Linked DNA regions of Spartinivicinus marinus. The protein of the gene in region 2 interacts with the protein of the main gene of each other region in a pairwise test. Links are inferred from orthologs where the notes say so. Each region holds a gene or a part of one and is shown on either strand. Other genes may lie near its edges. The genes, in order: gyrA and gyrB.

Evidence for each region.
Region 1: the proteins of gyrB (region 2) and gyrA interact in binary tests that used the Escherichia coli proteins (3 or more experiments, as listed by UniProt). The link is inferred for Spartinivicinus marinus from one-to-one orthologs.

What each region holds. Positions count from the first base shown.
Region 1 is NZ_JAPJZK010000001.1:4,802,231-4,818,101, reverse strand. What follows is about bases 10,627-13,771. They hold gyrA (DNA gyrase subunit A), read right to left. Parts: upstream 13,455-13,771; coding sequence 10,827-13,454; downstream 10,627-10,826. Other genes in these bases: mtnA (S-methyl-5-thioribose-1-phosphate isomerase), read right to left, coding at 13,716-13,771; serC (3-phosphoserine/phosphohydroxythreonine transaminase), read right to left, coding at 10,627-10,660. Outside these bases: OQE68_RS21620 (transcription termination/antitermination NusG family protein), read right to left, coding at 186-362; lipopolysaccharide assembly protein LapB, read right to left, coding at 669-1,856; OQE68_RS21610 (LapA family protein), read right to left, coding at 1,867-2,175; rpsA (30S ribosomal protein S1), read right to left, coding at 2,475-4,157; cmk ((d)CMP kinase), read right to left, coding at 4,338-5,033; OQE68_RS21595 (bifunctional prephenate dehydrogenase/3-phosphoshikimate 1-carboxyvinyltransferase), read right to left, coding at 5,037-7,259; hisC (histidinol-phosphate transaminase), read right to left, coding at 7,344-8,453; pheA (prephenate dehydratase), read right to left, coding at 8,478-9,572; more of serC, read right to left, coding at 9,578-10,626; more of mtnA, read right to left, coding at 13,772-14,741; OQE68_RS21565 (TRZ/ATZ family hydrolase), read left to right, coding at 14,886-15,871. UniProt on the Escherichia coli protein: A type II topoisomerase that negatively supercoils closed circular double-stranded (ds) DNA in an ATP-dependent manner to maintain chromosomes in an underwound state.
Region 2 is NZ_JAPJZK010000001.1:2,589,182-2,606,400, forward strand. Bases 582-3,627 are described here. They hold gyrB (DNA topoisomerase (ATP-hydrolyzing) subunit B), read left to right. Parts: upstream 582-923; coding sequence 924-3,332; downstream 3,333-3,627. Other genes in these bases: recF (DNA replication/repair protein RecF), read left to right, coding at 582-891. Also shown: more of recF, read left to right, coding at 1-581; OQE68_RS11570 (LSm family protein), read left to right, coding at 3,650-4,930; OQE68_RS11575 (hypothetical protein), read right to left, coding at 5,154-6,809; OQE68_RS11580 (hypothetical protein), read right to left, coding at 6,881-8,059; OQE68_RS11585 (hypothetical protein), read right to left, coding at 8,077-9,048; OQE68_RS11590 (hypothetical protein), read right to left, coding at 9,152-10,399; OQE68_RS11595 (lysophospholipid acyltransferase family protein), read right to left, coding at 10,641-11,204; OQE68_RS11600 (TIGR02285 family protein), read right to left, coding at 11,301-12,158; OQE68_RS11605 (NAD(P)/FAD-dependent oxidoreductase), read right to left, coding at 12,588-13,862; OQE68_RS11610 (lysophospholipid acyltransferase family protein), read right to left, coding at 13,928-14,644; gmhB (D-glycero-beta-D-manno-heptose 1,7-bisphosphate 7-phosphatase), read right to left, coding at 14,655-15,206; glyS (glycine--tRNA ligase subunit beta), read right to left, coding at 15,422-17,219. UniProt on the Escherichia coli protein: DNA gyrase negatively supercoils closed circular double-stranded DNA in an ATP-dependent manner to maintain chromosomes in an underwound state.

The DNA.
Region 1 (15,871 bases), 2.2 Mb from region 2 along the record:
AGTCACAAACATACACTGCTCTTGGGTCCTTAAAAGATCCATCTTTAAGTTGATTCTACTTGAAAACTGGTTAACCAGAGAGAGACTCCTCCTGAGTTTTGATGTTTTCAACAAGTTCATATGGAGCTTTCGCAAACTGCTCTCCAAACCTAACAAAGCCTATTACACCACGAGTAGAGCTTACTTTACTGAACAATTGATTTAGCATTATTTGCTTCTAAAAATAAATAACCCGGAAATAAAGGCTCTTCCTTGCCGTTTTTCTTAGTTATAAAAGAGCAATAAACAGAAAAGTGCTGGTTTTCTAAGTGAAATACCGCTCTTTTATCTTCTCGCAGCTTTGATCTAATAAGATACCACATAATCTTGGCAAAGCACCTATAGTTATTTATACAATATACTAAAGTCTTGTACGATTTACTTTACTGCTATATATAGCGACCATATGGCAGAATAAGCTAAAGCATTTGACTACCCAAAAAACCTAACCGCTCAAGATAACAACATTTTCAGCAATAGGCTCTCTGACAAAATATCAATATATAGTTAATAAGTCTCTCCTTTCAGTTAGTCACGTTTAAATTGAGGTGCGAAATATACCAAAGCTAAGAGATGATAATATTCCTTATTACCAAATACCTAAATTTCAATAGACTATTACTATAGCATTACTGACCTTCAACACCATGTATGGGCTTAACTTCACCCCAGTGCTGACAGCTGGGACATTGCCAGTGCAGTTCTTGACCTGAGAAGCCGCAGTTAATGCAGCGGTAGAGTGGCTTTCCATCGGAGAGTTTCCTTGTTAGTTCCCTTAACAATCCTAGATTCTTTTTTGACTTGCCTTCAGCGATACCAATATGGATATCTATAAGCTGATTCAAGCCTCTTAATGAGGGGCGCCTAGCAAGCTGTTCAGCTATAAACTTGCCAGCATCTTTAGCCCCTTGTTTCATTTCTATTTCTTTTGCTAGTGATAAAACTATAGCTACTGACGGGTAATCCTTTAAGCACTTCTGTAAGTAACTATTTACTGATTTTTGTATAGACCCTGACTGCTCTGTACGTAATTCTTCTAATAGAGGGACTGATTCTGATATATAGTCTGGGTCCTGATTATATATTTTCTGTAATGCTTTTAATGACTCTTTTAAATTCCCTTGGCTGTATTCCAGCTTACCTAAAACCAAGCTTGCTCGTACACATTGTTTGTTATACTTCAACGCTTGCTTTAAATATTCCCTACCTTCAGTTGTATTCGACTTGGCTACTTGTTCTTCAGCAAGCTCACAATAAAAGTGAGCGACCAAATTTGAGTAGCTGACCACATTATTCTTTAATAATTTCTTCCCAATTTCAATAGCTAAAAGCCATTCTTTTTCTTGCTGATAAATTGCAAGTAATAACTCTAGCGCTTCGACTTGAAAACCGGCACTGACTTCTACCAGTTGTGTCAACAAACCTTCAGACCTGTCCAACAATCCAGCCGAGTAATAGTCCCGTGATAGTTCCAACTGCACCATCAAAGATTGTTTTTTAGTAAGACTTGGCCGTGCTAATAGGCTTTGATGAACTCTAATTGCTCGATCAACTTCACCACGCTTACAAAATAGCCTTCCTAATGCAATGCAAGTGTCGAATGTCTCTTGGCTATCTGGGTTGGTTTCTAGTGCTTTAATAAAAGTATCAATTGCTTCATTGGTTTGTTCATTCAACAAATAATTCAAGCCAATAAAATACTCTTTAGATAGCCGCTCCTTTGACTTTCTAACTTTTTTGCGCTTATCTCGACGCCCTAACCAAAACCCAATGGCAATTGCGCAAAAAAAACCAAGCAAGTAAACCGTATCGTTCAAAGATTAACCTTTATAGCGAACTGGTGCGAAGCTTTTGAATTTCATCATCTCTACGCTTCAACTTTGACTTTAACTGTTTGTTTTTCAGTTGTAGTACAATAAGCAAAACAGCCGCTGAGATTAGTCCCATCACTGCACCAACAATAAATACGACTATCAGTATTACTGACAATTTGATCTGCTCTAACGAATAACCCAAAAAGCCGATGCTGATTTCTTGTTGGTTAGCGCCAATAAACTCGACTCCCGCTAGCAATAAGATAACAAATAACACTAGCCAGCCAGCCCACTTCAAGTAATTTAGTAATTTAACCAACATTTAGCTCTTGACCCACATAAGACCATATTATTAGTCAGAATTATAATGGCAAATAGGTAGCAGTAAAATGACAAATGCCGTATTTATCATAGCCTGTGTTTAGTAATATGCCACTTGTCTTTATAGATTACATAAACATGAGTTTGCTCAATCTTTTTAGCCATTTACTTCTATCGGACTAAAAATAGCTAACCAGTTCTTAATTAGCAAGTAAGTTCCTGATTATTAAGAAGATATAATTGCGTCACAAACAAAAAAGGCGACCTATTGGTCGCCTTTTTTATCGTAGCAAGAAGTTATTATTCTTTGCCACCATCCATTTGAGCTTTAATCAGGTCACCAATTGTAGTAGGACCAGAAGCTTCCAGCTCTTGCTTCCGCAACTCTTTTAATGCCGCTTTCTCATCCGCCTCATCTTTTGCCTTAATTGACAAGCTGATTACACGGTTTTTACGGTCAATGCTAATGATTTTAGTATCAAGCTCTTCGCCTTCTTTTAAGACATTAGTCGCATCCTCAACTCGATCACGACTAATTTCAGAAGCTTTCAGAGTACCTTCCACTTCATTAGCTAAGGTGATAACCGCTGCTTTAGCAGTCACTTCTTTAATCACACCTTTTACGATAGAGCCTTTTTCATGCAAGCTTGCATAAGAAGCAAACGGATCTTCTTCAAGCTGCTTGACACCTAAGGAAATACGCTCACGCTCTGGATCGATAGACAGGATAACAGTCTCGATTTCTTCACCTTTCTTGTATTTACGAACGGCTTCTTCACCTGCCTCGCTCCAAGAAATGTCAGACAAGTGCACCAGACCATCAATTGCACCATCAAGACCAATAAAGATACCAAAGTCAGTAATAGACTTGATGTTACCTTTAACTTTGTCACCTTTGTTGTTCTTGGTAGAGAACTCTTCCCATGGGTTAACTTTACATTGCTTGATACCCAAGGAAATACGACGGCGCTCTTCGTCGATGTCTAGTACTTGAACTTCAACTTCATCACCCAATTGAACTACTTTTGATGGGTGGATGTTTTTATTAGTCCAGTCCATTTCAGAAACGTGAACTAAGCCTTCAACACCTTCTTCAAGCTCAACGAAACAGCCGTAGTCAGTTAAGTTAGTTACTCGGCCAGAGGTACGAGCACCTTCTGGGAAGCGATTCTTAACAGCTACCCATGGATCTTCACCCAGCTGCTTAAGGCCAAGCGAAACACGGTTACGATCACGGTCAAACTTCAATACTTTAACCAGAATTTCGTCACCCACATTAACGATTTCGCTAGGATGCTTAATGCGTTTCCAAGCCATATCAGTGATATGTAGTAGGCCATCAACACCACCTAGGTCAACGAAAGCACCATAGTCAGTCAGGTTCTTAACAATACCCTTAACTTCTTGGCCTTCTTGTAGAGACTCAAGTAATGCTTCACGCTCAGCACTGTTTTCTGCTTCTAGTACACTACGACGAGAAACAACAACGTTATTGCGTTTCTGGTCCAGTTTAATCACCTTGAAGTCAAGCTCTTTGCCTTCAAGGTGAGCTGTATCACGAACAGGTCTAACATCAACTAAAGAGCCAGGTAGGAAGGCGCGAATGGTATTAATGTCAACCGTAAAGCCACCTTTAACTTTGCCGTTAATAATACCTTTAACAATATTTTCTGCTTCGTAAGCTGCTTCCAGCTCAGTCCAGGCTTCTGCTCGCTTGGCTTTTTCACGGGATAAACGAGTCTCACCAAATCCATCTTCTACAGTGTCTAAAGCCACTTGGACTTCATCACCAACTTGAATGGCTAACTCACCGCTTTCATTAAAAAACTGCTCTTTAGGAATAACACCTTCAGACTTCAAGCCAGCATGGACTGTTACCCAGTCGCTATCAATATCAACCACGATTCCACTGATGATGGAACCAGGTTTCATGTCTAATTCTTTTAAACTTTCTTCAAATAGTTCGGCAAAGCTTTCGCTCATACTCATTCCTACATAAATCAATTGATAATGTCACCTGTATCTCCCAGAACAAAAAATGGTTAGATAAACTGGATGACAAACCGCATTTCCAGCTAATACGGGGTAATTAAAAATATAAGGCGGTAGTAAGTATCACTGGAATCCTTACTACCGCCCCCGGTAAAGCTATTGTATAAACCTTTACAAGCCTCTAGCTTCCACTTCAGCCATCACTTTTGTTACAACTTCAGTAATGGTTAGCCTAGACGTATCAATTATAATAGCGTCTTCCGCAGGCTTTAATGGAGCAGTTGCTCGCTTCATATCGCGCTCATCCCGAGCACAAATATCTTCTAAAATCTGATCAATGTTAGCACTAAAACCAGATTCTTTCAATTGCCTAAAGCGCCTTTCAGCACGAACCTCTGCTGATGCGGTTAGATAAATTTTTAAGGGCGCCTTGGGAAACACAACTGTCCCCATATCACGCCCATCAGCCACCAACCCAGGAGCTTCAGCAAAAGCCCGTTGACGCTCCAATAATGCTTGTCTAACTTGCGTTAATGCCGCAACTTGGGATGCCAGTAAGCTGATATCTTCTGCACGTATTGCACGCTCTACTCGCTCACCTTCTAGAATAATTTTGGCTGATTCAGTTTCTGTTGCAGCCACAAATTGCACATCTAAATGAGCAGCCAACACTTTTAAGTTATCTTCATCAGCAAGGTCAACCCCATGAATTTGAGCAGCTAATGCAGTTAAGCGATATAAAGAGCCACTATCTAACAAATGCCAGCCAAGCTGATTAGCCAACAATGAAGCCACTGTGCCTTTTCCTGAACCACTGGGCCCGTCGATTGTTATGACTGGCACTTTGGTAAAATACAAATCTGCCATCACTTAGCCTTCAACAGTCAGGTTAAAGCCAGATGCCTGAGCCAACTCAATAAAATTTGGGAATGAAGTAGCCACATTGGCGCAGTCTTTTATCACGATTGCACCTTGAGCAACCAGCCCAGCTACAGCAAAGGCCATTGCTATCCGATGATCGCCTAAACTATCTACTTCACCACCAGTAATTGAACCACCCACAATTTCAATACCATCAGGCAGTGCTGTAGCGTTTACCCCAAGAGCTTGTAAGCCATCAGCCATGGCCTGAATTCGATCACTTTCTTTAACTCTTAGCTCTTCAGCGCCACGTAAGACTGTTTTTCCTTCGGCACAAGCAGCAGCCACAAACAATACGGGAAATTCATCAATCGCAAGTGGCACTTGATCTTGGGGTATTTCAATTCCCTTAAGCTTCGCATGTTTTACTTGAATATCGGCAACGGGCTCGCCACCCACCATCCGTTCATTTTTAAGGGTTAAGTCCGCCCCCATGGCTTTTAAAATATTAATCACACCAATTCGAGTTGGGTTTATTCCAACATGCTCAATCAGCAAATCTGAGTCTGACGTTATGGAAGCAGCTACCATAAAAAACGCTGCTGAAGAAATATCAGAAGGCACTTCAATATCTGCGGCAGACAATTTGCCCCCACCTGTTATACGAATACTGTCACCCACCACCTCTACTGGGTAACCAAAGCCTTGTAGCATACGTTCTGTGTGATCACGAGTCGGTGCAGGTTCAGTCACTTCAGTAATCCCTTCTGCATACATGCCAGCCAATAGTAAGCAGGACTTCACCTGAGCACTGGCCATTGGCATATTATACTTAATACCTTTAAGCTGCTGGCCACCACTGATTTTTAAGGGCGGTGTGCCGCCTGCTTCTGTATCAATCACTGCCCCCATTGATCTGAGAGGATTACCCACTCGCTCCATTGGCCGTTTTGATAAGGACTCATCCCCTGCCAATGTGACATTAAAAGACTGCGCAGCCATTAAACCAGCAAACAACCGCATGGCTGTGCCAGAATTCCCTAAATACAGAGGCCCTGGTGCAGGCTTCAAACCGTGAAGCCCTACACCATCAATTGTCACTTTACCTTGATGAGGACCTTCTATCACTACTCCCATATCACGAAATGCTTGCAAAGTGGCAAGGCTATCTTCGCCTTCTAAAAAACCACTGACTTGAGTTGTTCCCTCAGCCAGTGAGCCCAAAATAATCGAGCGGTGGGAAATAGACTTGTCTCCAGGTACACGGATAGTGCCAGTCAAACAACTAGCAGGCTTTGAACAATAAACGAGACTTTGTTGCTTCATAGGTTCTAGATATGCTTTTCGTGCCAACATTTTAGAAAAGTGTTCCCGAGCGACTTTAGCTCGAGTAAAAACACCTTTCATATATTGGCTGTTTCCTGTTTGAACGGCCACTTTTAATTTTTCAAGGCCGTCAGTGAAATCATTGAGTGCTTGGAGAACAGCTGCTTTATTTGCTACAAAAATATCATGCCACATGGTGGGATCACTGGCGGCAATACGAGTAAAATCTCTGAAGCCACCCGCTGCGTAGCGAAAAATCTCCTGGTTATCTCGCTCAGTAGCCAAGGTATCAACCAGTGAAAACGCTAGCAAATGGGGAAGATGGCTAGTCACAGCCAGCACTTCATCATGGCGCTGAACATCCATTAATAAAACTTCTGCCCCCATTTTTTCCCATAAAGCAGCAATAATTGTCACTGCCTGCTTATCTGAAAAAGCGTGGGGCGTTAGAATTACCTTATGATTTGCAAATAAATCTGCTTTCGCTGCCATCACTCCGCTTTGCTCTGATCCCGCAATAGGATGCCCTGGTATATATTGGGGAAGCAGCTGGCCAAAAACCTGCTCCATAGCAGTTAAGATATTATTTTTAACACTACCCACATCAGTGATTATTTTTCCAGTAAAATCACACCCTTTGATGGCTGTAAAAATACCTTCCATGCTTAAAATAGGTACAGCCAACACAATCAGGTCGGCTTGCGCAACCGCCTCAGACAAATCAAGGTAATAGTCGTCAATAATGTCTTTTACTTTAGCCAGTTTAAGTGCTTGCTCATCACAGTCACAGGCAATCACCCGGCCGCATATTTGATTTGCTTTAACAGCTTTGGCAACCGAGCCACCAATCAGGCCCAAACCAACAATGAGTACAACAGACTCTGATAGTGTTACGGATTTATTCATAAAATAAAGGGATAAAGCCAACGCTTTGGCTGATAACTAAAATTAAACTTACTGCATCGATACAAGAGTCAGCAGAAATAGACTTCAGACAGCAATCACCTGTTTAAGCACCGTTAACAGCCGCTGGTTTTCCTCAGGTAATCCAATACTCACTCTCAAATGATTTGGCATCTGATAATTCGCTACTGGGCGTACGATAACTCCCTCAGCCAACAGCTGTTGATAAATAACCTGGCTTTGTGCTCCCACTTCCACCGCAACAAAATTACCTTTTGATGAAATATAGCTTAAACCCAGCTCAGCAAAACCTGCCTCTAATTGCGCCATACCCTGCTGATTAATAGCAATCGAGTCGACTAAATACTGGTGGTCTGCTAATGCAGCTGCGGCTGCGACAAGCGCCAGGCTGTTTACATTAAATGCCTGACGAAGACGGTTTAAAATGTTAGCAACTGCCGGTGATGAAAGACCATAGCCCACTCTTAGACCAGCTAAACCATAGGCTTTAGAGAAAGTACGGGTAACCACCAAATTAGGGTATAGGCTTAAGTAGTCCAATCCATTTGGGAAGTTAGGGTCGTCAACATACTCTATGTAGGCTTCGTCCAGCACAACAATTACTTGGCTAGGAACCTTGTCTAAAAAAGCCTTAAGCGCTTCTTTACTAAACCAAGTGCCCGTTGGGTTATTAGGATTGGCAACAAAAATCAGCTTGGTTTTTTTCGTCACGGCATTAGCCATAGCGGTTAAGTCATGCCCCCAGTTTACAGCAGGAACAACTACAGGCGTAGCCTCTACTGCTTTGGTAGCATGAGGATAAACCACAAAAGCATACTCAGAAAAAATTACCTCATCACCTGGTCCTGCAAATGCCCGAGCAATAAGCTCCAACACATCATTAGAACCATTACCCAACGTAATTTGCTCTTGTTGAATACCATATTTTTCAGCAAGAGCACGCTTTAAAACAAAGCCATTACCATCTGGGTAACGGCTAAGCTCAGTAGCGGCAGACTCAATTGCAGTTAATACTTTTGGCGACGGACCTAGTGGGTTCTCATTACTGGCCAATTTAATAATATTGGCAGGCTCCAAGCCAAGCTCACGAGCCAATTCATCAATAGGTTTACCTGGCTGGTAGGGGTGAATCGTACGCACCCCTGCTCTGGTTAACACTTCTACATCACATACCATGAATTCACTTCCTTAATTTTTTATTTATAAAACCCCTTTAGGATAAGACCCCAATACCTTCAACTCAGATGCTCGGCGACCTACCTCTACTAATACTTTGCTCACGTCTTCATTATCAATATGTCCAATAAAGTCGATAAAGAAAACATAATTCCACGTGCCGCTGGTTGAGGGACGAGTTTCCACTCGAGTTAAGTCCACATTATGGGTATGGAATGGTTCAAGTAACGCATGAAGCGCTCCAGGCTGGTTACGCATGGCAACTACTATAGAAGTTTTATCATCACCACTGGCAGGCACAGCTTGATTACCAATAATTAAAAATCGAGTTGAGTTGTCTGGGCGATCTTCAATTTTTTCTGAGATTTTTTCTAAACTATATAATTCTGCTGCCATATCACCAGCAATAGCAGCAGAGTGCCACTCCGACTTAATTCGCTTGGCAGCTTCAGCATTACTATTGACAGCTATCCGCTCCGCATGAGGATAATGAGAGTCCAACCATTTACGGCACTGGGCAAATGACTGCGCATGAGAATAAATACGAGAGATTTTGTCTTTTTTCGTTGTATCAGCAATGAGCAAGTGATGATGAATTCTCAACTCAACCTCACCACATATTTGCAAGGGAGAGCCAATAAAGCTATCTAGGGTGTGATTGATCACCCCTTCAGTGGAGTTTTCAACTGGCACTACACCGTAATTCACAGCACCTGCTTCTACCTCACGGAAAACCTCATCAATAGCTGACATTGGAATACTAATTGCCGACTGGCCAAAATGTTTCAAAGCTGCAGCTTGAGTAAAGGTACCTTCAGGGCCTAAATAAGCCACTTTAATTGGTTGCTCCAGCGCCAAACAGGCAGACATAATTTCACGGAACAACCGAGCCATTTCTTCATCATTTAATGGTCCCTGGTTACTATCCATTACACTGCGTAATACTTGAGCTTCCCGTTCTGGCCGATAAAAAAAAGCATCTGCATTAAATGTCTTCTTAACCTTAGCCACTTGCTGAGCACAGTTAGCACGTTCACTAATCAAAGTTAAGATTTTATGATCAATATCATCTATTTTTTCACGCAATGCTTTTAAATTTTTTGCTGATTCTTCAGACATAATGGTTAACCACAACGTTGCTCAAAGTCTTTCATGTACTCAATGAGGGCATCAACAGCCTGCTCAGGAATTGCATTATAAAGGCTAGCGCGCATTCCGCCTACCAACCGGTGGCCTTTTAAGTTTAATAACTGGTTTGCTTCTGCTTCGACTAAAAACTGCTTATCCAGCTTATCATCAGCCAGGGTAAATGGAATATTCATCCAAGAGCGGCAGCTGACGTCTACTGGGTTCTGATAAAAGCTGCTTTGATCAATAAATTGATAAAGCTTTTCTGCTTTACGCTGATTAAGTGCTTCCATTGCAGCCACTCCCCCTTGCTGCTTCAGCCATTTAAATACCAATCCCGCTAAATAAATTGCAAAACTCGGCGGCGTATTTAACATAGACTGTTGCTTGGCCACTTGCTCATAATTCATTATCGAAGGTGTAATAGGCAATGCATTACCAAATAGGGATTTTTTTACAATAATCACTACCAAACCCGCAGGCCCAATATTTTTCTGTGCTCCAGCATAAATTAAACCAAACTGACTAACATCAATGGGTCGAGAAAGAATAGAGGATGACATATCCGCCACTAAAGGTACTTCACCTGTTTCCGGTACCCAGGCAAATTCAACCCCATTAATCGTCTCATTAGGGGTATAGTGGAGGTAAGCTGCTTGTGGGTTAAGTCGCCACTCAGCCATTTCAGGAATTTTGCTGTAGTTATTTTCTTTAGCAGAAGCAACAATATTTACTTCCCCATAACGAGCAGCCTCTTTACTCGCTTTTTGCGACCAAACACCAGTATCTACATAATCCATTTGCTGCTTACTACCCAGCAGATTCATTGGAATTGTCGCAAACTGAGCTGTTGCTCCACCTTGCATGAATAAAACCGCATACTCATCAGGTATTGCCATTAAATCACGCAAGTCTTGCTCAGCTTCTTCGACCACAGTAACAAATTCAGGGCTGCGATGACTCACCTCCATCACTGAAACCCCCCTTCCCTGCCAATCCAACAACTCCTGTTGTGCCTGCGCCAAAACTGCCTCAGGCATCGAGGCTGGACCTGAGCAAAAATTAAAAGCACGGCTCATAAACGTATTACTCCTCAGAAGGTAAACACCCAAGCACTTTATTTAGTTGTTACCCAATTAATGGAGACAGCCATAAAAGCTAAGACGACACTATCCAACGTATAGTTAGGGCAACTCAAAAATAAAGGGCCAGTATTCTGGCCCTTATTCAACTTGCAATTAGCTGCTACTCATCAGCAGGCAAGTCATCTTCAGGACCTGCCGCTTCATCAGTAGCCTCAGTATCCATAACATTATCATCAGCTTCATCATCCTCGGGTACTTCCCCAGGCTCAGCGACTCGCTCAATACCCACCAAGTGCTCATCGCCCGCCAGCTTAATTAAGCGAACACCCTGAGTATTTCGGCTTAATATAGAAATCTCGTCTACTCGGGTTCTCACTAAAGTGCCCTGATCAGAGATCAGCATCATTTCATCACCGTCGTCAACCAAAGTAGCTCCCACTAACGGGCCATTTCGCTCATTGCTTTGCATAGCAATAACCCCCTGACCACCTCTACCATAAACAGGGAAGTCTTCCAGACGGGTACGTTTTCCATAGCCATTTTCACTGGCAGTTAGCACTTGGCCAGTCTCACCAGGAATAATCAATGAAATAACTTGCTGGCCTTCTTGCAGTTTAATACCTCGTACACCTCGGGCCGTTCTGCCCATTGCTCGCACATCTGCTTCTTTAAAGCGAATAGCTTTACCCGCACTACTGAATAACATGGCATCTCTTTCACCATCAGTAATAGCAGCTGCTACTAGATGGTCATCATCATCTAGATCTACTGCAATTAAACCTGAAGAGCGAGGGCGACTAAACTGCTCCAATGGTGTTTTCTTCACAGTACCTTTAGATGTTGCCATAAAGACAAAGTGGCCATCGTTATACTCTTCAACCGGCAGAATCGTTGAAATCCGCTCATCTTCTCCTAACGGCAGAATATTATTGACTGGACGACCACGGGAAGTACGAGTTGCTTGAGGAATTTCATACACTTTCAACCAATAGACCTTTCCTCTGGTTGAGAAGCACAAAATTTGGGTATGGGTGTTAGCAACTAACAAGTGCTCAATAAAATCTTCATCTTTAACCCCACTCGCTGACTTGCCTCGCCCACCTCTCCGTTGAGCTTGGTAAGTATCCAGTGGTGTCGTTTTGGCGTAGCCACCATGAGAAATTGTCACCACCATGTCTTCTTCGGTGATTAAATCCTCAACGGTTAAATCCTGACGAGAACTGGTGATCACAGTCCGACGTTCATCACCATAACTTTCCTTGATCACATCCAGCTCTTCACGAATCACTTCCAATAAGCGCTCAGGACTAGCCAGAATCAAACCAAGCTCAGCAATCTTATCCAGCAACTGCTTGTATTCTTCCAGCAGTTTATCATGCTCAAGCCCCGTCAACTTGTGCAAGCGAAGGTCTAGAATGGCTTGGGCTTGAACAGGTGATAAGTAATAATGGTTATCACGCAAACCATATTGAGCGGGTAGCTCATCAGGACGACAAGAGTCTGCTCCTGCTTTATCCAGCATTGACAGGACTAAACCTGCTTGCCAAGGGGTATTAATTAACTTTTGTTTAGCCTCTGCTGGTGTGGGTGATTCTTTTATTAACTGAATAACAGGGTCAATGTTAGATAATGCAACTGCTTGCCCCTCTAAAATATGACCACGCTCTCTGGCTTTACGCAGTTCATAAACTGTACGACGAGTGACAACTTCACGGCGATGACGAACAAAGGCTTCTAAAATTTCTTTCAGGTTTAGTAGCTTAGGCTGGCCATCAACCAGTGCTACCATATTTATCCCAAATACAGACTCAAGCTGGGTTTGGGCATACAGATTATTTAAGACAACTTCACCTACCTCACCACGACGCAGCTCAATAACGACTCGCATACCGTCTTTATCCGACTCGTCACGAATTTCGGTGATGCCTTCAATTTTTTTCTCTTTAACTAACTCGGCTATACGCTCAATCAGTCGAGCTTTATTTAATTGGTAAGGAATTTCAGTGATGATAATGGTTTGTTTATTTTTCTTTTCATCAACTTCAATATCAGCTTTAGCCCGTACATAAATTCGGCCCCGACCAGTGCGGTAAGCCTGTAAAATACCTGCACGGCCATTAATGGTTGCTGCCGTAGGGAAGTCTGGGCCAGGAACATACTCCATTAAACCATCAATATCTAACTCTGGATTTTCTATCAATGCTAAGCAGGCATTAACCACTTCATTGAGGTTATGGGGTGGAATATTGGTCGCCATGCCTACAGCGATACCTGACGAACCATTAACTAATAGATTAGGAATCCGAGTAGGCATCACGACTGGAATCTGCTCAGAGCCGTCATAGTTTGGCACAAAGTCAACGGTTTCTTTTTCAAGATCCGCCATGATGTCATGGGAAATCTTTTCCATGCGAATTTCGGTATAACGCATGGCTGCTGCCGAGTCACCATCAACGGAACCAAAGTTCCCTTGCCCATCGACCAAGGTATAACGCATTGAAAAAGGTTGCGCTAACCGGACAATAGTGTCGTATACAGCAGAGTCACCATGAGGGTGGTATTTACCAATGACATCACCCACCACCCGAGCAGATTTTTTATACGGTTTGTTCCAGTCATTGCTTAGCTCGCTCATGGCAAATAACACACGGCGATGAACCGGCTTCAAGCCATCCCGAACATCTGGTAAGGCACGCCCCACAATTACACTCATCGCATAATCCAAATAGGACTGCTTCAGTTCATCTTCGATATTGACTGGAAGGACTTCTTTGGCAATTTCACCCATTATGGAATACGTTCCTTAATTTTGAGTACAAGCTAAAAGCCAACTGCGCCTGTAACGACATAAGGATCAGGCATCGGCACTGTTTAGAAATAAGGTTAAAAAGTCTTGGCTTGATAAATGACAAAACGGTTTTTCAACAATAAGAAATGGACGCCAAGTATACCTCAAATCATAGCCGCTGTATATTCAATAGCAGCGGGCTAACTCTATGATTTGCAGACTTTTTATCGTTTCTTCAGAAGTGACTGGCCAGTAATAATTTTAAACAGCACACGCCTCAAACAGATTTTTCAATTTTTCCGCTGTCGGATTAGCTACAATACCTCGTTCAGTCACAATAAAGTCCACCAATTCAGCTGGGGTAATATCAAAAACTGGGTTATTGACAGCCACGTTATCAGGCGCCAACTGCCGTTCAGCTAAATAACATAACTCAGTTGCTTCCCGATGTTCCAATGGAATATCACTACCACTCGCCATGGATAAGTCACACGTTGACAGTGGAGCAACCACCATCAACTTAGCCTGATGATAACGAGCCAACACAGCTAAACTGTAGGTACCAATTTTATTAGCCACATCCCCATTGGCCGTTATCCGATCAGCTCCCACTATTACCCAGCTTACCTTTTCAGTTTTGATTAGATGTGCAGCCGCACCATCAACATTAAGCTGGAAAGGAATGTCTGCCTGCTGCAACTCCCAACAAGTGAGCCGAGAACCTTGCAGCCAAGGGCGAGTTTCATCCACAAACAGTTGACTAATCAGCCCTTGCTGATAAGCACGACAAATCACCCCTAATGCTGTACCACTTCCTCCTGTAGCCAGCCGACCAGTATTACAATGAGTCAGGATATTACAAGGTGCATTAGACTGGGCTATTAATTCAGCGCCATAGGCAGCCATTTGCTGGTTAGCCACGATTTCCTGCTGAAAAATCTCGTTTGCCTCTGCTAACAAACACTCATCTAATTGACCTTCCTGGTGATGAATAACCCGCTTTTTCATTCGCTTAACGGCCCAATGCAAATTAACAGCAGTTGGCCGGGCTTGAGCCAGTGAGTCTAAAGTGTTTAATAATTCAGCTGTATCATGTTGTTTGGCAGCTAGCACTGCCCCATACGCTGCGGTAATCCCAATAGCAGGTGCTCCTCTGACGACCATTAGCTTAATAGCATCAATGACATCCGCTACCTGATAGCATAAAAAATATTGTTGCTGGACAGGCAGTTTACGCTGATCCAATAGTTGTAAATGGTCTCCACACCACTTAATGACTTCGTACACAAACGCTCCTTCTTTTAATGGTCATTTTGGGATAAACAGTACAGAACCAACCCGTTTTTATTAATTACCCACCTAACCTCGAAAAGTATTTAACATTCGTTATATACTCGCCAAATAACTTTAAGGAAAGGTAATAAGTGATTTATGTCTGAGTCAACTCAACAGGTCGATACCCTCATTCATGCTGGCTGGGTCATTCCAGTCAATGCTAGCCAAGATATTCTTGAAGATCACTCAGTGGCCATTACCAACGGTAAAATCACCGCCATTATGCCAACCGCTGAAGCCAAGCAGCAGCTACAAGCCAAGCATAACTATGATTTAACTGCTCATGCAGTCATCCCAGGACTAATCAATGCCCATGGTCATGCTGCCATGACCTTGTTCAGGGGTAAGGCTGATGACCTAGCATTAATGACCTGGCTCAACGACCACATTTGGCCTGCTGAGGCAGCTTGTGTGTGTGATGATTTTGTTCGTGATGGCACCAAACTGGCAATTGCTGAAATGCTACGCTGTGGCACTACCACGTACAGTGACATGTACTTCTTTCCTGATACAGCAGCACAAGTAGCCATTGATGCCAATATCCGTGCACAAATTACTTTCCCTATCATGGACTTCCCCACCAGCTGGGCACAAAACCATGATGAGTACTTCAATAAAGGGCTTGCCGTTTACAAGCAGTTTAAACAAGCCGAACTGGTAGATATTGCTTTTGGTCCCCATGCCCCCTATACCGTATCCGATGCACCAATCGAAAAGATTGCGCAACTCTCTGCAGACATGAATGCAATGGTGCAAATGCATATTCATGAAACGGCTCATGAGGTAGAAGAAGGCATCAAACTTCATGGTAAGCGCCCAATGCAGCGCCTTGCCGATTTAGGGTTACTCAGTTCAAGACTACAGTGTGTGCATATGACCCAGATTGATGACAGTGATATTGCGCTGCTGCAGCAATATGGCAGTCATATTGTTCACTGTCCTGAATCTAATTTAAAACTGGCCAGTGGCTTTAGCCCCATTGATAAATTACGAAAAGCGGGTGTTAATGTCGCCTTAGGTACCGATGGTGCTGCCAGTAATAACGACCTGGATATGATCGGTGAAATGCGTACCGCCGCGAT
Region 2 (17,219 bases):
GAACTATCAGTAGGACGTAATCGAAAGCTGCCATTAGGGTTAAAAAGGAGTTTATCTGGAGAGCTTATGATTCGGTATGCAGGTGAAAAGGTTCGCACTGTTGCACAACTTGCACAATTATTACCGATACAAGTCATTAACCCAGATACTTTTCAGCTATTAGAAGGAGGCCCAAAGTTAAGAAGGCAGTTTCTTGATTGGGGAGTGTTCCACGTGGAACATCTCTATATGGAACACTGGCGACAGGCGCAAAAATGCATAAAACATCGGAATAGTCTACTCAGACGTGATAAAATATCACCAACCGAATTAAAAGTTTGGAGTGAATCTTTAGCTAACTTAGCCAGTAAAATTGATCAGCAACGCCAGCTTTACATTGATCAATTTGTCCCAGTTTTTAATGAAATTGTTTCTCAGTTAATCGATTTACCGGATCTATCACTAAGCTACTACTCTGGTTGGGATAAAAAAGTAGAGTTGCTTGATTTGCTTACATCAAATTTTGATAAAGAACAAAATCAGCATCGCACTTTATATGGCCCACATCGTGCAGATCTAAAGGTGAAAGTTGATGGTCTGCCAGCTGATGAAATACTTTCAAGAGGACAATTAAAGCTAGTGACAGCAGCATTAAAAATAGCGCAAGGTTTTTTATTTAATAAGTTTACTAACCAGCAGAGCATCTATTTGATCGATGATATTGCAGCAGAGTTAGATAATGAAAAGAAAAATAAGCTGTGTCAGCTTATTGAAGCAATGAATTGCCAAGCATTCATAACATGTGTTGAAGAGTCATCTTTAGATTATGAATGGCATGAAACAAAAGATGTAAAGATGTTTCACGTGGAACATGGGCAAATCAAACCAGTTGATAGGGCCGATAAAGGCTGAAAGTTATCCTTTCAAATCAGGAGTTATCGTGTATGACCACAAGTTACGATGCATCAAATATTAAAGTTTTAAAAGGCTTGGATGCAGTTCGTAAAAGACCAGGAATGTACATTGGTGATACGGACGATGGTACTGGTCTTCACCATATGGTTTTTGAAATTGTAGACAACTCAATTGATGAGGCACTTGCAGGGTTTTGCTCAAAAATTGATATCATCATTCACCCAGATAACTCGGTAACTGTTAAAGATAATGGCCGTGGAATTCCAGTAGACATCCATGAAGAAGAAGGGAAGTCTGCAGCTGAAGTTATCATGACTGTATTGCATGCTGGTGGTAAGTTTGATGATAACACTTATAAAGTTTCTGGTGGTTTACATGGTGTAGGGGTTTCTGTGGTAAATGCATTATCCAGAGAACTTCGCTTAACAATCCGTAGACATGGTAAGGTGCATCAGCAAATTTATGATCATGGTGTATCGAGAGAGCCGTTAACCGTCATTGGTGATACTGACTACTCAGGAACAGAAATACAGTTTTATCCTTCAGAAGAAACCTTCACCAACATTCACTTTAGCTACGATATATTAGCTAAACGTTTACGAGAACTATCTTTCCTTAACTCTGGTGTTTGTATTCATCTTAAAGATGAGCGTAGTGGTAAGGAAGATGAGTTTAAATACGATGGTGGATTAGAAGCATTTGTTGAGTTTCTTAATCAAAATAAAAACCCCGTTAACAAAGTATTTCATTTTACTACTCAAAGAGAAGATGGCATTGGAGTAGAAGTTGCCATGCAATGGAATGATGGCTTCCAGGAAAATATTTACTGCTTTACTAACAATATTCCTCAGAGGGATGGTGGTACACACTTGGCAGGTTTCCGTGGAGCGCTTACCAGAACGCTTAACTCATATATTGAAAAAGAAAATCTAATGAAACAAAAAGTTAACACTACTGGTGATGATGCCAGGGAAGGGTTAACTGCTATTATCTCTGTTAAAGTACCTGATCCAAAATTCTCTTCTCAGACTAAAGATAAGCTGGTTTCTTCAGAAGTTAAATCTGCAGTAGAGCAGGAAATGAATAAACTTCTTTCTGACTATCTGCTTGAAAACCCTCAAGAGTCGAAGTCTATTGTTTCTAAAATGGTTGATGCAGCACGGGCTAGGGAAGCAGCGCGTAAAGCAAGAGAAATGACGCGTCGTAAAGGGGTGCTGGATATTGCTGGGTTACCAGGCAAACTAGCAGATTGTCAGGAAAAAGATCCAGCGTTATCTGAACTCTATATTGTGGAGGGTGATTCCGCTGGTGGTTCGGCTAAGCAAGGGCGCAACCGTAAAACACAAGCAATCCTTCCACTGAAAGGTAAAATCTTAAATGTTGAAAAAGCACGCTTTGATAAAATGCTTTCTTCAGCTGAGGTTGGCACATTAATTACAGCTTTAGGTTGTGGTATTGGTCGAGAAGAGTTTAATCTCGAAAAATTACGTTATCACAACATTATTATCATGACTGATGCTGATGTTGATGGCTCGCATATACGAACACTATTACTTACTTTCTTCTTTAGGCAAATGCCAGAGTTGATTGAGCATGGCTATGTCTATATTGCTCAGCCTCCTTTATACAAGGTGAAGCGTGGTAAGCAAGAGAACTACATAAAAGATGAAGCTGCCTTAGATGATTATTTAATACAGGCAGCCCTAGAAAATGCTGCACTATATGTAAATGAAGATGCTCCTGGAATTGGTGGTGTACAGCTAGAAGAGTTGGTGAGTGCACATCGTAAAATAGAGTCTGCCATCAATAAGCTTTCGCAGCTTTACCCTTCAGAGGTATTGAAGAATGTTGTCTACAGTGAAACAGTTGCTGAAGAGGGACTGAAAAATGAGCAGCTAATAACAAACTGGGCTGCAACTCTAAATAAAGCACTGGAGGTAGAAAGTAAGTCTGGAAAGCTCTATAAAGTTGAAGTGCAGTATGATAAAGAGCATCAAGTATGGCTGCCAGTAGTTAAGTTAACCCATCATGGGGTTGATTATGACTACCCTCTGTCAACAGAGTTCTTTATCTCCAATGACTACCGTAATATGGTCAAGCTTGGGGATAAACTCTCTGGCTTACTAGAAGAAACTGCCTATGTTGCTAAAGGTGAAAGGAAACAACCTGTAGACAGCTTTGAAGCTGCTTTAGATTGGCTGATGAAAGAAACCACCAAGCGCTTTACCATTCAGCGTTATAAGGGTTTGGGTGAAATGAACCCAGGACAGCTATGGGAAACAACAATGGACCCTGAAGTAAGGCGGATGCTAAAAGTATCAATTGAAGATGCTATTGCAGCTGACCAAATTTTCACTACTTTGATGGGGGACCAGGTAGAACCAAGAAGAAACTTTATAGAAGATAATGCGTTAAGAGTAACTAATCTTGATGTGTAAATAAAAATAATTCTTTAATTAAAAACAAAAAATGGAGCTAATCAAAGCTCCATTTTTTTGCAGCTTAAAAAATATTAAGAAATCCTAATTTTCCTTCTATACTTACATATTAATCTTGTCTTTAGTTTTTTCACTAATGAACAACAGTCTTCTAAAGAACCCTGCTCAAATCAACTCATCGCCATTTAAAATAAAGAAAATTACGACTACATTTGGAGTATAGTAGTTTTGTTTTAAATTAATATGCTGTTTAAAATTATAGTATTTTTATATTACACAAAAACAACAACAGCCTCTGGGTAGATAGGGCAAATCAAATGTTAAAATTTATTATTGTATTAGTTGTAATAATTGCTGTAGGGGTTGGAGGCGCGCAGTTTTACATAACATATAAAGTTGACAAGTTTTTAGAGCAAATGAGTAGCTATGCCGCAATGACAGGGGCTGACTTTTCCTATAAAGATGTTCAGACAACCTATGATGGCGCTGTGGAAGTTAAGGGTGTCAGCATAGACTTTCCAATACCTAAAGAAAATGAAAAGTTTAGCTCAACAACTGATTTGGTAAGAGTTAAGTTTCCCTCTTTGTTAGATATTATCCAGCTTGGCTATAAAAATATGAAAGAGCTACCTGCAAGTGTGCAACTACAGGTAGAGGGTACTCGCTCATCACCTCTGGATAACGATTTACTTAATAGACAGTTGACACCCAATGCAGCGTACAAGTATCCATTTTATATGAAAGCAACAGAAATGGGGCTTGATGAAATTGTTGCAGATTTTTCAGTGGGCTATTTGCATGATGCATTTACGGCAGGAGTAAATTTTGATATTGACTATAACGTACGAGGGCTAGGTAGTTATAATATAAACTTGAAAGTAAAAAATATTAGCTCTTTAGAACCTAGAGCTTTAATGATGCAAGATCCACAGCTGCAATTGCTTACATTTAATTATAATGACGAAACGTATAATAAATTATGGGTAAAAAATTGCCAGGAAAAAAATAAAATAACTGCTGATCAGTGTATATCGGATGAGCTTGATCGGTTTAATAAAAGGCTTTCCAGAGACTTCCAATTAAGTTTTTCAGATAAGTTTGAATCTGAAATGACAAAATATATGAAAAACTCTGGCTCAGTAAAAATAAGCATAGACTTAAGTGAGGGTTCGAAGTCATTAATGCAAGCTATGGAGTTGGCTGAAGATCCGTTAGAGTTACTTGTCTATCAAAATGTTATTCTTTCAATTAATGGAGAATATATACAGCCGATTTTTAAACCATTAAGTGAGGAAGAGATTGCTGAATCAAAAGAAGCTATAAAACAAGCTATAAAGCAATCTGACAAACCAATAAAGAAAAAGGAAAGGAAAAAAATAGTATTAAAAGTTTATGATGACTATAAGCAATATATTGGTAAGAAAGTATTATTAATAACAGATAAAAGAAAGCAGTATGTTGGTACTGTTTTAGATGTAAAACCTGAAGGTATAAAAATTAAAGTTCGGTTAGAGAAAGGAGATACATTTACTTACCGCTTATCTTATGATCGGATTAAATATGCGGAGGTGTATCAAGCAGAGCCCCTTTATCGTTAACTAAATTGAAATAAAACAAAGAAGATATCCAGAAAACTATTTCCCCCTTTGTAAAAGGGGGGAGGCCACCTACTGCAGAGATAAGGGATCCTGTTACATAACTAACTCCCTCTTTTAGAAAGAGGCGGTTGGAAAAGAATGTTCTGTTATTCCATATCGAACACAAAATTTATTCTCTGCCCCCTTTTCTGAGGTTGTCAGAAAAGGGTATTAGGAGGGGGTTTTAGTAGAGATACTCTGGTGGTCTCGGTGGATCAATAACAACAGGGGGATCAATAATAGGCGGTCTTGTTGGTGGATCAATAACAATAGGTGGCCATATTGGTGGCCTGATTATGTTTACATTCATGCATAGCCAATTAACTTCATAATCCTCACATTTTTTATCTGACTGATGTTTATTTAAACATTGTAAACCTAGCCTAGGAGACAAGCTAAGTCTTTCTTTTAGAAGATAATGGCTCTTTTTGTTCTTAGCTGAACGAGCTTGAATAGCTATTGGATTTAGGCATTTTTTTGGCCGTTTTTCTACTTCACCAATAAAGTTAGGCTTTTGGTTATTTTTCCAACCGCTCCAATGGTAGCTAATCTTTGGTGTTGTTGGGGTAGAAGAGCAGTGTGATGCTGACGATTTCCAATGAAGACTATTGTCAACCTTACCCTTAATACAGTTGATATCTAAAATAGTACGATAGTTCGTTATATTTTTATTTGGCACTATTAAATTAAGGTTACCTTTTTTTTGCTGCAAAATTTGTTGAAAGTTAGCTTTAGGAATGAATTGACTACTATCATCATTAGCACGAGCTAGAATGTTTCGCTTAGTTCTATTTAAGGCAGTAGTGGTTCTTCTATCAAATTCAAGCTTGGTTTCAGTGAATAATGTTCTGCCTAGTGCATCTTGTAGTAATGTGGAGTCAGGTAGTAAGCCAGGTTCACCTGGCCTTCCTCTATGTTTAAGCTGAATACCGCATTGATTTATATCATTACAGGTAAGCAACTGCTTCATTTTGTTGCGTACTGCTTTTTTAGAGAATAGAGGGTTAATTCCATTTCGTAGGTCTTTAAAAGTAAAGTTGTATAGCTTTATCCAATCTACATCCAGATTGAACGTTTTAATGGGCTGAGAGCTAATGGACCAGTCAACAACACCTGTTAAAAGGTGCTGCCAGCCCTCACCGTTGGATAACAGACTATTAATATCTGCTTTCCAGCCAGGTAAAGTAACCGCATCAAACGTAATTCTATTATTAGTAGAACCTATTGTTGGCAAATTAGAATTTAAACTATAAAGTAAATTAATATTAATATCGTAAACTTGGTCAGTCCCTTTTAAGTGGCAAATTGGTATTGTAACAAAAGGATCAGAGCCACCTTCTACAGGTATTTTTTCAATTTTACAATCTAAGGTTAATTGACCATTTTCAATATCAAAAGCAGTTGCTATAAAGTTAAGCTCTGCATATTGATATAAAGCAGGAGTAATGCTTGTATACCCTTGTTCTCTAGCTTCTTTTATTAATTTAACAAGCGAATTTTTATTTTCTAAGGTAGTAAATTGACCACCAAAACCTACCATTTCATCGCCTAAAAAAGGTTGGCTTTGGCCATATAACGTAACAGCATAAAAACTAGGGATTTGCCATTGAGGTGCTCTAAATGCATGGCTATATTCATTGTTGTTTAATTTATACGTTTGTTGTGCTATTGCACCATAGCGAGAAATGTATTGTATTTTTTTTGGCTGCTTAGTATCTCTAATAATATGAAATTGATTTAAAACTTCAGCTGAAAAATTTACAGCACTCATTGTATTCGATGAATTAATAATTAGTGGTATGCTACCTAGTAAAGCCAAATGCTTGAGTCGTTTTTTCATATAAAATGTCCGTATTAACTATAGACTTGGTGAGCAGAAACCCTTCGCAGAAGGGGGGGGGTACCAATACGTTACTTATTTTCATTGCAGTGATTTTTGCCAGATAAATCAGGACAATTTTCACCTATCCAGTTTACGAATAATTGCCTCATGGGCTTGGGCAGTGCGGGGGCTGCCATTGGCATACCAGGGGAGAGTGCCTGTATTTCTGTTTCTACTTCTAGAGTTCTGATTTCAAGACGGCGCCAAATTTTCCATGGTGAATTTTTACCTAACCACTGGCTTATTGTTGTTTGGTTGGTCGCATCAAAATATTGTTTTGCTCGGCCTTCAATTCCGTGGCAATGAACGCACATGCCATCTCGAAAAAAACGATCCCAGATATAACTAATAGCTTTATCATTTAGTTTCGTAGAATTTTTTAACGGCTTATTTACAATCGTTTTAATTCGTTGGTTAATACGCTGTTTGGCTTTTTGATAAGATTGAGTGAATAATTGTTGTAATCCTTTAGCTGTAGCTTTATTTACCTTAATAATAGGCATCGTTCTTTTGCTATCAGGTTTTTCCAATAATCCATTAGTAAAATGATAGATCCAATCAGCTGAGAAAAGGCTTAAGCCTTGTTTATCATAAGGGGCTATAGTGGACTCATGGCAGCTTTTACATTGTTGATTCCAAACCTTTAGTGCTTGCTTAGTATCTGCTGTAACTGTTGTAAAAGCTGAATCAGGAAAAACCTGGTTATTATTTAATTCGTTGATTACGTTGTTGAATTGTTGCTTAGTTAATTTAGGGTAAGCCAGCATAGTTGTATATGGTACTTTAAACTTATTTAAGCTAACAGGTTGACGCAAAAAGTCGAAAAACGCTTTAGGGGAAAACCTTGGTATATCATTAACAGAAAAAATGAGTTGTTGAGGTGCATTCATATAAGATAAAGGGGAGTGGCTTAGTTGAGACAGGCGGCTTTTACTAACAGGTAAAGCAAATCGTCTTTTATCAAATAGACCTTTATGAACATTAATAGCAACATCATTAATTTCCCTATGGCACCCATAACACTGGCTATCACGCCAATGGCCAAAGCCATTTGGAAAAAGTCCATCTATCGGCTTTACGCGAGCAGGTGTGTGACAACCGTAGCATTCTTCAACATAGCCAGCAGTTGCTGCTGGCTGTGAATAAGAAACAATAAACAGCAGAAAAACAACGAATAAATAAACAGCTCGAAGCTTGTATGCAGTCATAAACAATACTATAAAAATCAGAAGCTAATACTAAATCTGGTAGTAGTTTGGCCTGCTTGTAATTCGATTGGTTTTAAGGCTGTTTCCTGGTCTATTTCAACATTAAACTCAACAAGCTTATTTGGAATTGTTACTGGCTCGGTTACTGTTTCTGTTTCTTCAGTTGTATTTGAATTTACTTCCTCATCAGGCGATGGTTTATCTTGATTGATAACTTGAAGGTTAAAGTTGTTAATAAATAGTTGCCAGTGCTCTTTTGTTTGCTGATCAGTAGCAGTACTGAATAGGGTAGGGTTATTTATCGCTAACTTTAAAGATGAGTATAGAAAATCTGGCAGTTTTCCGGAGTAGGTTTGTTTCTCCTCATCAAACGTAAGAATATTATCTTTAGCTAAAATACTGATAATATCTGGTTGAGAAATAGTAATAGGATCTACTTTGCTAGCAATATCTGCATGAAAATTAACAACCTGGTTACTATTTAAAAACTCAACCAGTTGTTGTTCTGGATGCTCTATGCCACTGTTAGCAAATTGCTCTTTTGGATAAATAATCTTTAGCTTACATACACTAGGGTAACCACCAATAAAGCTTTCCAACTTATGAACAGTATATAATCTTTCAAGTTCTTGCACTAACGCTTCTGATGGCTCACAAAGTTTTGCATCTTCAGGTAATAAGTTAATCTTTGCATCAACAACATCATAGTTATTTAAAAAATCATAATAAATTTCATTATTATCTTTTCTTATACTGGGGTTAAGTGTTACCCAAATAACTTTAGTATTTCTGTTTAATCGAGTTGGTCTAAGTGATTTTTGATAGTAGTTTTGATACCAGATAGGACCTTTATTCAGTTCTTTAACAGGTACATGAATAATACCATTATCTTGTACCATTCGATCCCAATCTAAATCAGAAAAGTGAATATTTTCCGCATAACTATAGCAAGCTAAGCTAGCTAAGCCTGCAGCCAGCAATTTTTTCATAATGAAATCTCCTCCGTGAATAGCAGGACATCAACATAGAAATGTACATGTTGATGCCCATTAAGATTAAAGCTATAAATGAATAATTAACACGTAAACCGTATTACTGCTGGTTTGCTATATCACGACATGCTGGATCGTCCATATCCCAAGACATTTTTCCACCTAAAGTACCGGTTACACAGCCTATATTCATAGTAGTTGCTGAGTTTTGAACAGTTCTGCCTGGGTTCCAGTATAAGTAGCGAGTTTCATTCTTTTTCACCAGAACTTTTTGGTAATTCGCTTTTAAGGTAAAGACAGAGCTACGGCTTTTCTTTAGTGGATCAATTTGCGACTCTTGGTAAACAGCTACTTCATTGAATAACTCTGTTTCAAGATCTTTTTGGAACGCTTTGACTGCATCATTAAATGCTGAATCACTTGGAGGTTGATCCTTATATTGACCATCAGAGTGAAGGAACTCTAATTTAACCCCACATTGCTCTTCGTTAGGGCAAGTTGCTAGATTTTGGAAAAAGGCTTCAATTTCCACATCGACACAAGCAAAGTTATGAATGGACATATAGGTATGTGCTTGCTCAAAAATCTGTTTCCACTTAATGCTTGCGCGAGCAACTCTGGTTTTCCGTTCAGTACCAATTTCCCACTCAACGTCCGCGGTGATTAAATCGTCCCATTGAGCACCATCATCAAGTTTATCTTGAATTAGTTGATCAAAACCTGGTAGTAAGACTGCTTGGAAAGGAATATTTTGAGAGACTGTGCTTTTTCCCTGAGGGGCTCTGGAGTTTAGACGATACAACATATCTGTTGGGTAGTAATCTCCATCTAACCCTTTTACTTCACACTCTACAACCGTACCTAAGCCAGTAATATCTTCGCTATCTTGACAACGAACATCGGCTCTACCTGCACCAACATCAATTGCAGACACCATAAACTTAGCTGCTGCTTTGCTGGCAGGCGCGGCACGAACAGTTAAGCCATAACTTGATGCTTCATTATTCAAACGCTGAAGGGCTCCCAGGCTACCAGATGTTGAAAATGAACCACCTAAGTTAACAATGGTTTCTCCCTCAAAAATACCACGAGTGACTTCCCGAGAAGATGCTGCAAAACGTGGGCGAGGAGCTGTTGTATGGGTTGCTTGTAGGGCAATATTACCTAATTTAGGCACATACCAGAGAATTTTATTATTATCTGAATCTGCAAATAAATCGAAGTTAGCCAAAACTTCTGCTGAAAAGTTTTGGGTTACTGGCTTATCTCTAGGATCCATTGGGGTGGCATTTATATTAGTACTGCAAGCAGCTATTGCTGTTGCTAAAACGAGCGCTTTTTTTTGCATCCATGACTCCATATTTTTATAAGTAATTAAATTATTTTGATGCGCTACTAGTGTTAAAAAATTAACAGATCATTACAATGAGCCAAAAGTCTAAGCTATACCAAGGTATTAGTTTTACTGTGAGTGATATAAAAAATATAAACAATGAAATTTGGATAAAGCTGAGTTGGTAAACAGTAAAAATGTCCTATAAACTCAGCATGAATGGATTAGTGACTATTTAGTTTTATTAGGAAAGCTATTATATATAAGATGTATAAAATGCTCTGATAGACTTTAAATCTTCTTCGGAATTTTCAGTTAAATGAAATGTATACCCTAACCCAACAACCCTTTTTTTGTGATCAATAAAAGCAAGGCTGATGGGTACATTGGCATTTTTAGCAATATAGTAAAAACCAGTTTTCCATTGTTTTGTTTTGCTGCGGGTACCTTCAGGGGATATCACTAAAGAGAAGTGGCCACCCGCTTTAAAATAGTTGGTAACCTGCTCTACTAAGCCTGATGACTTGGAACGGTCGACAGGAATACCACCCAGCCAACGCATGAGTGGCCCCAGTCCCCACTTAAACAATGATTGTTTACCTAACCAGCGTACTCTTACGCCCATTTTCAAAGCCATGCCTAGGGTAATAAAAAAGTCCCAATTGGAGGTGTGAGGGGCTGCAACTATTACCGACTGTGTCAGATCAGGCTTGCTTCCTTCAATTGACCATTTAGCTAGTCTAAACAAAATAGCAGCAATTTTGCCTAAATAGTGACAAAGTTGAGTATGATCGAAAATAGTCTTCTGGTTGATTAACATGCAATTTGCTTAAAATAACTACTGATATACAGCCAGTTTATCATGAACTTATCCATTAGGCTTTGGTTAGCGCTGAAAACTGGGGTTATGTGTTCGTTATTGATTAAGAAATAACTTATGTGAGAACTGTTTATGTCTTAAGGCTGCAGAATCATCTAGCCAGTACTCATAGAAAGCAAGATACTCAGGGGTGTGTCGATATTTTGTTAGAATTTGATTAATCTTATCCATGACCTTATAGCCCCATTTATTTTTTGAACAAGCCATGTAAGTCTTAGAATATAAAGGCATCTCTTTAACAGGGAAAAAATGAATAGCATTTTCATACCCATGCTTGCGGGCAAAGAACTTAGCTTCTACTGGGAAACCGATGATATAGTCCAAGTGATCTGCCATAAGCATTTGAAATAGACCACTAAAAACATCGAGTCCAACTCTTTCTATAATTGTTTTTTTCCCTTTATACTTTTCGAGAGCTTGCTGAATGCCGCCTGCGTAGTTCCTTCCTTTGGCAATACCCACGTTAAAACGACTTCTTTCCATTAATTTATCAATAGATATATAGCCGTTTTCATCAAGATAAGGAGCGAAATCAACGAGTCTTTCTTTTTTAAAAACAACGCCATTTGGTAAAACTAATAACCGTGGAATTGAATATAGGATAAACTGTTCTCGCTCTTTACTTTTAAAAAGCCCAACAGTACAACCGTTTCTTACTTTTAAGTCATGAACAATTCTAGAATAATTGGCCGTAACAAATTGATGTTGAAATTCTGGTAACTGTTTTACCATAAACTTCTCAGTTTGGTCATTGTATCCTTTACCTTTGTCAGGGCCTTTAGGTATTGAGCCTGGAGGGAAGTCAGCATGATACCAAGTAATAGTGTCACTCTTTAGCATCGCAGGCAGGCAACCCAGCAAGAGCATAACAATAACGGTCAATAGTTGCCTCATAGTTATGTAACAGCTTTAAAGTTATCAGTCTTCTAAATACCATGAAATATAGACCATAATGATAGTCATCACCTGCTCACAGCCCTACCTTGGCCTGATTAATGATCTCGTAATAATGTGAACACTTTGAAGTTCTACTGCTTCTGCTGTCCCATTAGTCGGGAAATTTACTACATCATTACTGTCTTCTTGATGCATAATCTTGCTGTATTAGGAGTGAGCGTTATAAGTCTTTGGAAGTACTTTATTTCAATCAAAGTGTTGTTTTTTTGAGCTACTTTGAGTAGTCTTTTGTTATGGTTGATGGGGTCTCCGGCGAGAGTTTTACTTTTGCCGTAGGCCCTTTTAACCGCCATCTGATTAGTACTTCACATGCAAGGTAAGGTAATAGGTTGGAGAAAAGCGACAAACTTTCTTCACTCTTAACGTCTACAGTTTTTTGAGATCAACAGGCTTTGCCAGCCACTCTCGTCCTTTTAGCATCCCATGCCAATAAACAGCTGGAAGAACTCTATGCTTTAGATGCCAGGCCAGACGACTGGGTTGAGTTCCTTCGTTAAGCCAACTGGGAAATGTAGGTGACACCTTACCTCCATATAAAAACTCAGCCAGGACGATTTTGCCTTTTTCTACTGTTAATGGGCATGAGCCATAGCCATTATAAGCAACACTAGGGTTATTGCCATTTAGGCAATGAGTAACATTTTCAGCTACCACGGGAGCTTGTTTACGAGCAGCTGCAGCAGTTTTTGCGTTAGGAGTAGAGCAGACATCACCCACTCCAAAGATGTTTTGATATTGAGTGTGTTGCAACGTATCTGGATGAACATTTAACCAGCCATTGTTATCAGCTAATGGGCTATGACGGATAAAGTCTGGTGCTAGTTGAGGAGGGCACACATGTAAAAGGTCGAAAGGCTTTTCGATAGTGTCTTGTGAACCTTCAGAATCCGTTAGAGTAAAAATGGCTATTTTATTGTTAGCGTCTATAGCTGTTAAATTATGTTTATAAAAAATGTTTGCAGAATATTTACGGATATATTGCATTAATGCTGGCACATACTCTTTTACACCAAACAAGCTGTCACCAGCATTATAAAAATTTAGTTGAATATTATGTAGCCTATTATTTTTAAGCCAATAATCAGCAGATAAATACAGTGCTTTTTGAGGAGCACCCGCACATTTAATGGGTAAAGCTGGTTGAGTAAAAATGGCTTTCCCAGATTTTAACTGGGTAACCAGTTGCCATGTATAAGGTGCTAGCTCAAATGAGTAATTAGAAGTAATTCCTTGCCTACCAAGTGCTTGTGGCAACCCCTCAATAGCTGCCCAGTCTAGCTTGATGCCTGCAGCAACAATCAAGGCTTGGTAGCTAATAGCTTGATTATTTGAAAGAATAACTTGGCTTTGTTCTGGTTTAAAATATTTAACCGCGTGCTTTATCCAGTTAGCTTTTTTGGGAATGACATCAGCCATTGGCTTCACTGTTTGCTTGGCTTTAAATACTCCAGCGCCAACAAGTGTCCAGCCTGGTTGGTAATAATGGCAATTAGCCGGATCAATAATAACGATATTTAAGTCAGGTTCGCGATTTAATAAGCTGGCAGTAGTTGCTATACCGGCAGCACCGCCACCCACAACAACGACATCATAATGAGAGGTTTTATTTTCTATAGTTGAATTAGATGTATGGAGATTCATAAAGCATTCCTTTGCTATCGATCCTACGCTTTGGATATATGTATTTAAAAAATTAAGTGAAAATATTAGTTATCAATGTCTGCTAATTGTTGTTCAGTCCATGCATGTAACTCATTACTCAATTGTTTATGGTTTTTATCAGTGGTATCAATTGGCTGGCCGATGACGACTGTAATGGTTCCTGGGTTTTTCAGCCATTGATAGCTAGGCCAGACTTTGCCTGCATTATGAGCTACAGGTACAATCTGTTTAGCTGCGTTGATGGCTAATGCTGCACCACCAGAAGAGTATTTGCCTAATTTACCATAGGGTTTACGGGTACCTTCAGGAAAAATTAATATCCAGTTGCCTTTTTGTAATAGAGTTGTGCCTTTACTAATAATAGTTTTTAAAGAGCCGCGAACATCCTTTCGATTGATAGCAATGGGATTTAGCAATCGAAAGGTCCAGCCAAAAAAGGGTATGGCTAATAACTCTCGTTTGATGACCTGAGTTTGTGGGGTAAAAATCGTTTGTAGAAAAAACGTTTCCCAGGCGCTTTGATGGTTACTAATAATAACGCCTGGCGAATCAGGAATATTTTCTGCACCAATCACTTGATAGTTAACACCACATAGGTGTTTGGATAAAAATAAGGCAGTGTGACACCAAGGTTTGACGATAACCCGATGACGTCGATTGGCGGGTAATAGTGGTAAGCTGACACAACAGAAAATAAACCAGAACATAGTCCAGGTGCTTAATAATGAATAAAATAGTCCTGTATTAATAATCCTCAGCATTCAAACAGCCTTATTTATATTGAACTTGTTTTAGTAAAGCACTGGTAAACTCTGCAAGGTTTTTATACACCGGCACATCATAAGACAGTTCAGCTAATTTTTTTAGCGTATTTTGCCCTTTTCCTGTTGTTACCAATGCAGGCTTGCAACCAGCAGCAGCTGCTGCTTGCAGATCTCTTAATGAGTCACCCACTACCCAAGTATCTTGTGGAGTAAATTGAAGTTGTTGCTTTAGTTGATAGATAAGGCCTGGTTTTGGCTTTCTACACACACAGTTATCATCTGGACCATGGGGGCAATAAGCAATGGCTGTAATTGAACCTCCTGCTTGGTTTACTAACTGCTCCATTTTGTTATGCATGGCGGTTAGGGTTTCAAGAGTGAAATAGCCCCTCGCAATGCCTGACTGGTTAGTTGCTATAGCTACTTGAAACCCAGCCTTACATAGCTCTGCTATAGCTTCAATGCTACCGGAAATAGGCAGCCACTCCTCTGGAGATTTTACAAAGGCATCGGAGTCTTGGTTGATTACACCATCGCGATCAAGAATGACTAAAGGCATTTATTTAATCCTGGCGCAGTTTTATACACCTTTCATTGAGAGTATATTTTTCTACGCATTTACTACTAAAACTAAGTTCCTACTTCTTATGAAGCTGCCGCAACAGGTATTTTTAGTTCCCTCTCCCAGAGGAAGAGAGGCTCACTAGCTATTGCATAGTGAGCGATAGCGTTCTTAACTCTTATAAGAGCGCTATCCGGAGCAGGGAGATGGCATTAAGAAGTCTGCAACAATGAAATATCCGCTACCTTCAAAAACAAGTCTCGTAGCTGTTGCAGCAATGCATAACGGTTTTGTCTGACTGCTGTATCATCCACATTAACCAGCACTTGATCAAAGAAGTTATCCACATTTTCTTTTAGTTGAGCAAGTAACTCTAATGCTAAAGTATATTGACGGTGCTCAAATAGAGGAGTCACTTCTTGTGTCATTTGTGCCACTTGTTTAGCCAAGGTTTTCTCTGCATCTTCTACCAACAGGCCATCATCAACAGAGGCTGGGATATCAGTGTCACCTTGTTTGGCTAAGATATTGGATACCCGTTTGTTCGCGGCGGCCAAGGCTTCTGCTTCAGGTAGTTGGCGGAAATGTTCAACTGCTTTAACACGTTGATCGAAGTCCAGAGGTTGTACTGGGCGTAAAGCTTTAACAGCCATGAATACTTCAACAGGTAGTCCTTCATCCTGATACCAGGCTCGGAATCTTTCTAAAATGAAGTCCAGTACGGTATTAGCAAGTGATTCAACAGCATCAAGCTTTACACCTGCTGCTTGATAGGCATTAATCGATTCTTCTATGCAGGCTTTTATATCCAATGACAGCTCATTGGTTACCACAATTCTTAAAACACCTAACGCAGCACGGCGTAATGCAAATGGGTCTTTTGTACCTGATGGTGGTTGGCCAATACCAAAGATACCAACCAGCGTATCAACTTTATCTGCAATGGAAACAGCAGAGCCTGTTAGGGTTGTAGGGACCTGATCACCAGAAAACCTTGGCATATATTGTTCATCAAGTGCTGCTGCCACTTCTGGATTTTCATCATCATGCTCAGCGTAATAGCGACCCATGATGCCTTGCAGCTCAGGAAACTCAAGCACCATGTCAGTGACTAGGTCTGACTTAGCTAACTCTCCTGCACGCTTAGCTTGATTGGCATCACCACCAATTTGTTCGGCAATATGGCCTGCTAGTTGGCTGATTCGTGTCGTTTTATCGTAAATACTGCCTAACCTGGCTTGGAAAATGATAGCTTTTAGCTGCTCTCGCCGGTTGACCAGACTCGTTTTCTTATCTGTTTCGTAGAAAAATGCTGCGTCTGCCAGACGTGGTCTGATAACCCGTTCATTACCGGTTATAACTGTTTGAGGGTGAGTGCTCTCGATGTTGCTAACAGTAATAAAGTAGTTAACCAGCTTGCCTGCATTATCTACTACATGAAAATACTTTTGGTGTTCTTTCATGGAGGAGATCAGTGCCTCGGCAGGCACTTCTAAAAAGGCTTTATCAAACTTGCCGGTTAAAGCAACAGGCCACTCAACCAACGCAGTGACTTCATCAAGTAAATCTTCATCTATGACAGCTCTACAGTTTACTGCTTCAGCTTGTTGTTCTACCTGCTGCTTAATTTGTTGTTGGCGTTCTATGAAGCAGGCAATCACTTTTCCTTGCTTGTTTAGTTGTCGGGTATAACTTTTAGGGCTCTCGATACTGATTGGTTCGTTATGATGGAAGCGGTGGCCATAACTGACTCTATCTGCTTCAACTCCTAAAATGCTACAAGGAACAACATGACTACCAAATAAAACTGTTAGCCATTGCACGGGGCGTACAAATTCTTCACGGCTGCTACCCCAACGCATTCGCTTAGGTATTGGCAGGTTGTTCACAGACTTATCCACAACCTCTGGAAGCAGTTGAACAGTCTCTTTTCCGGGCTCAATTGAGCGGTAAACCAGCCAGGCATTTTTACCTTGCTCAAGTGTCTCTAGCTCAGACACTGCAACGCCG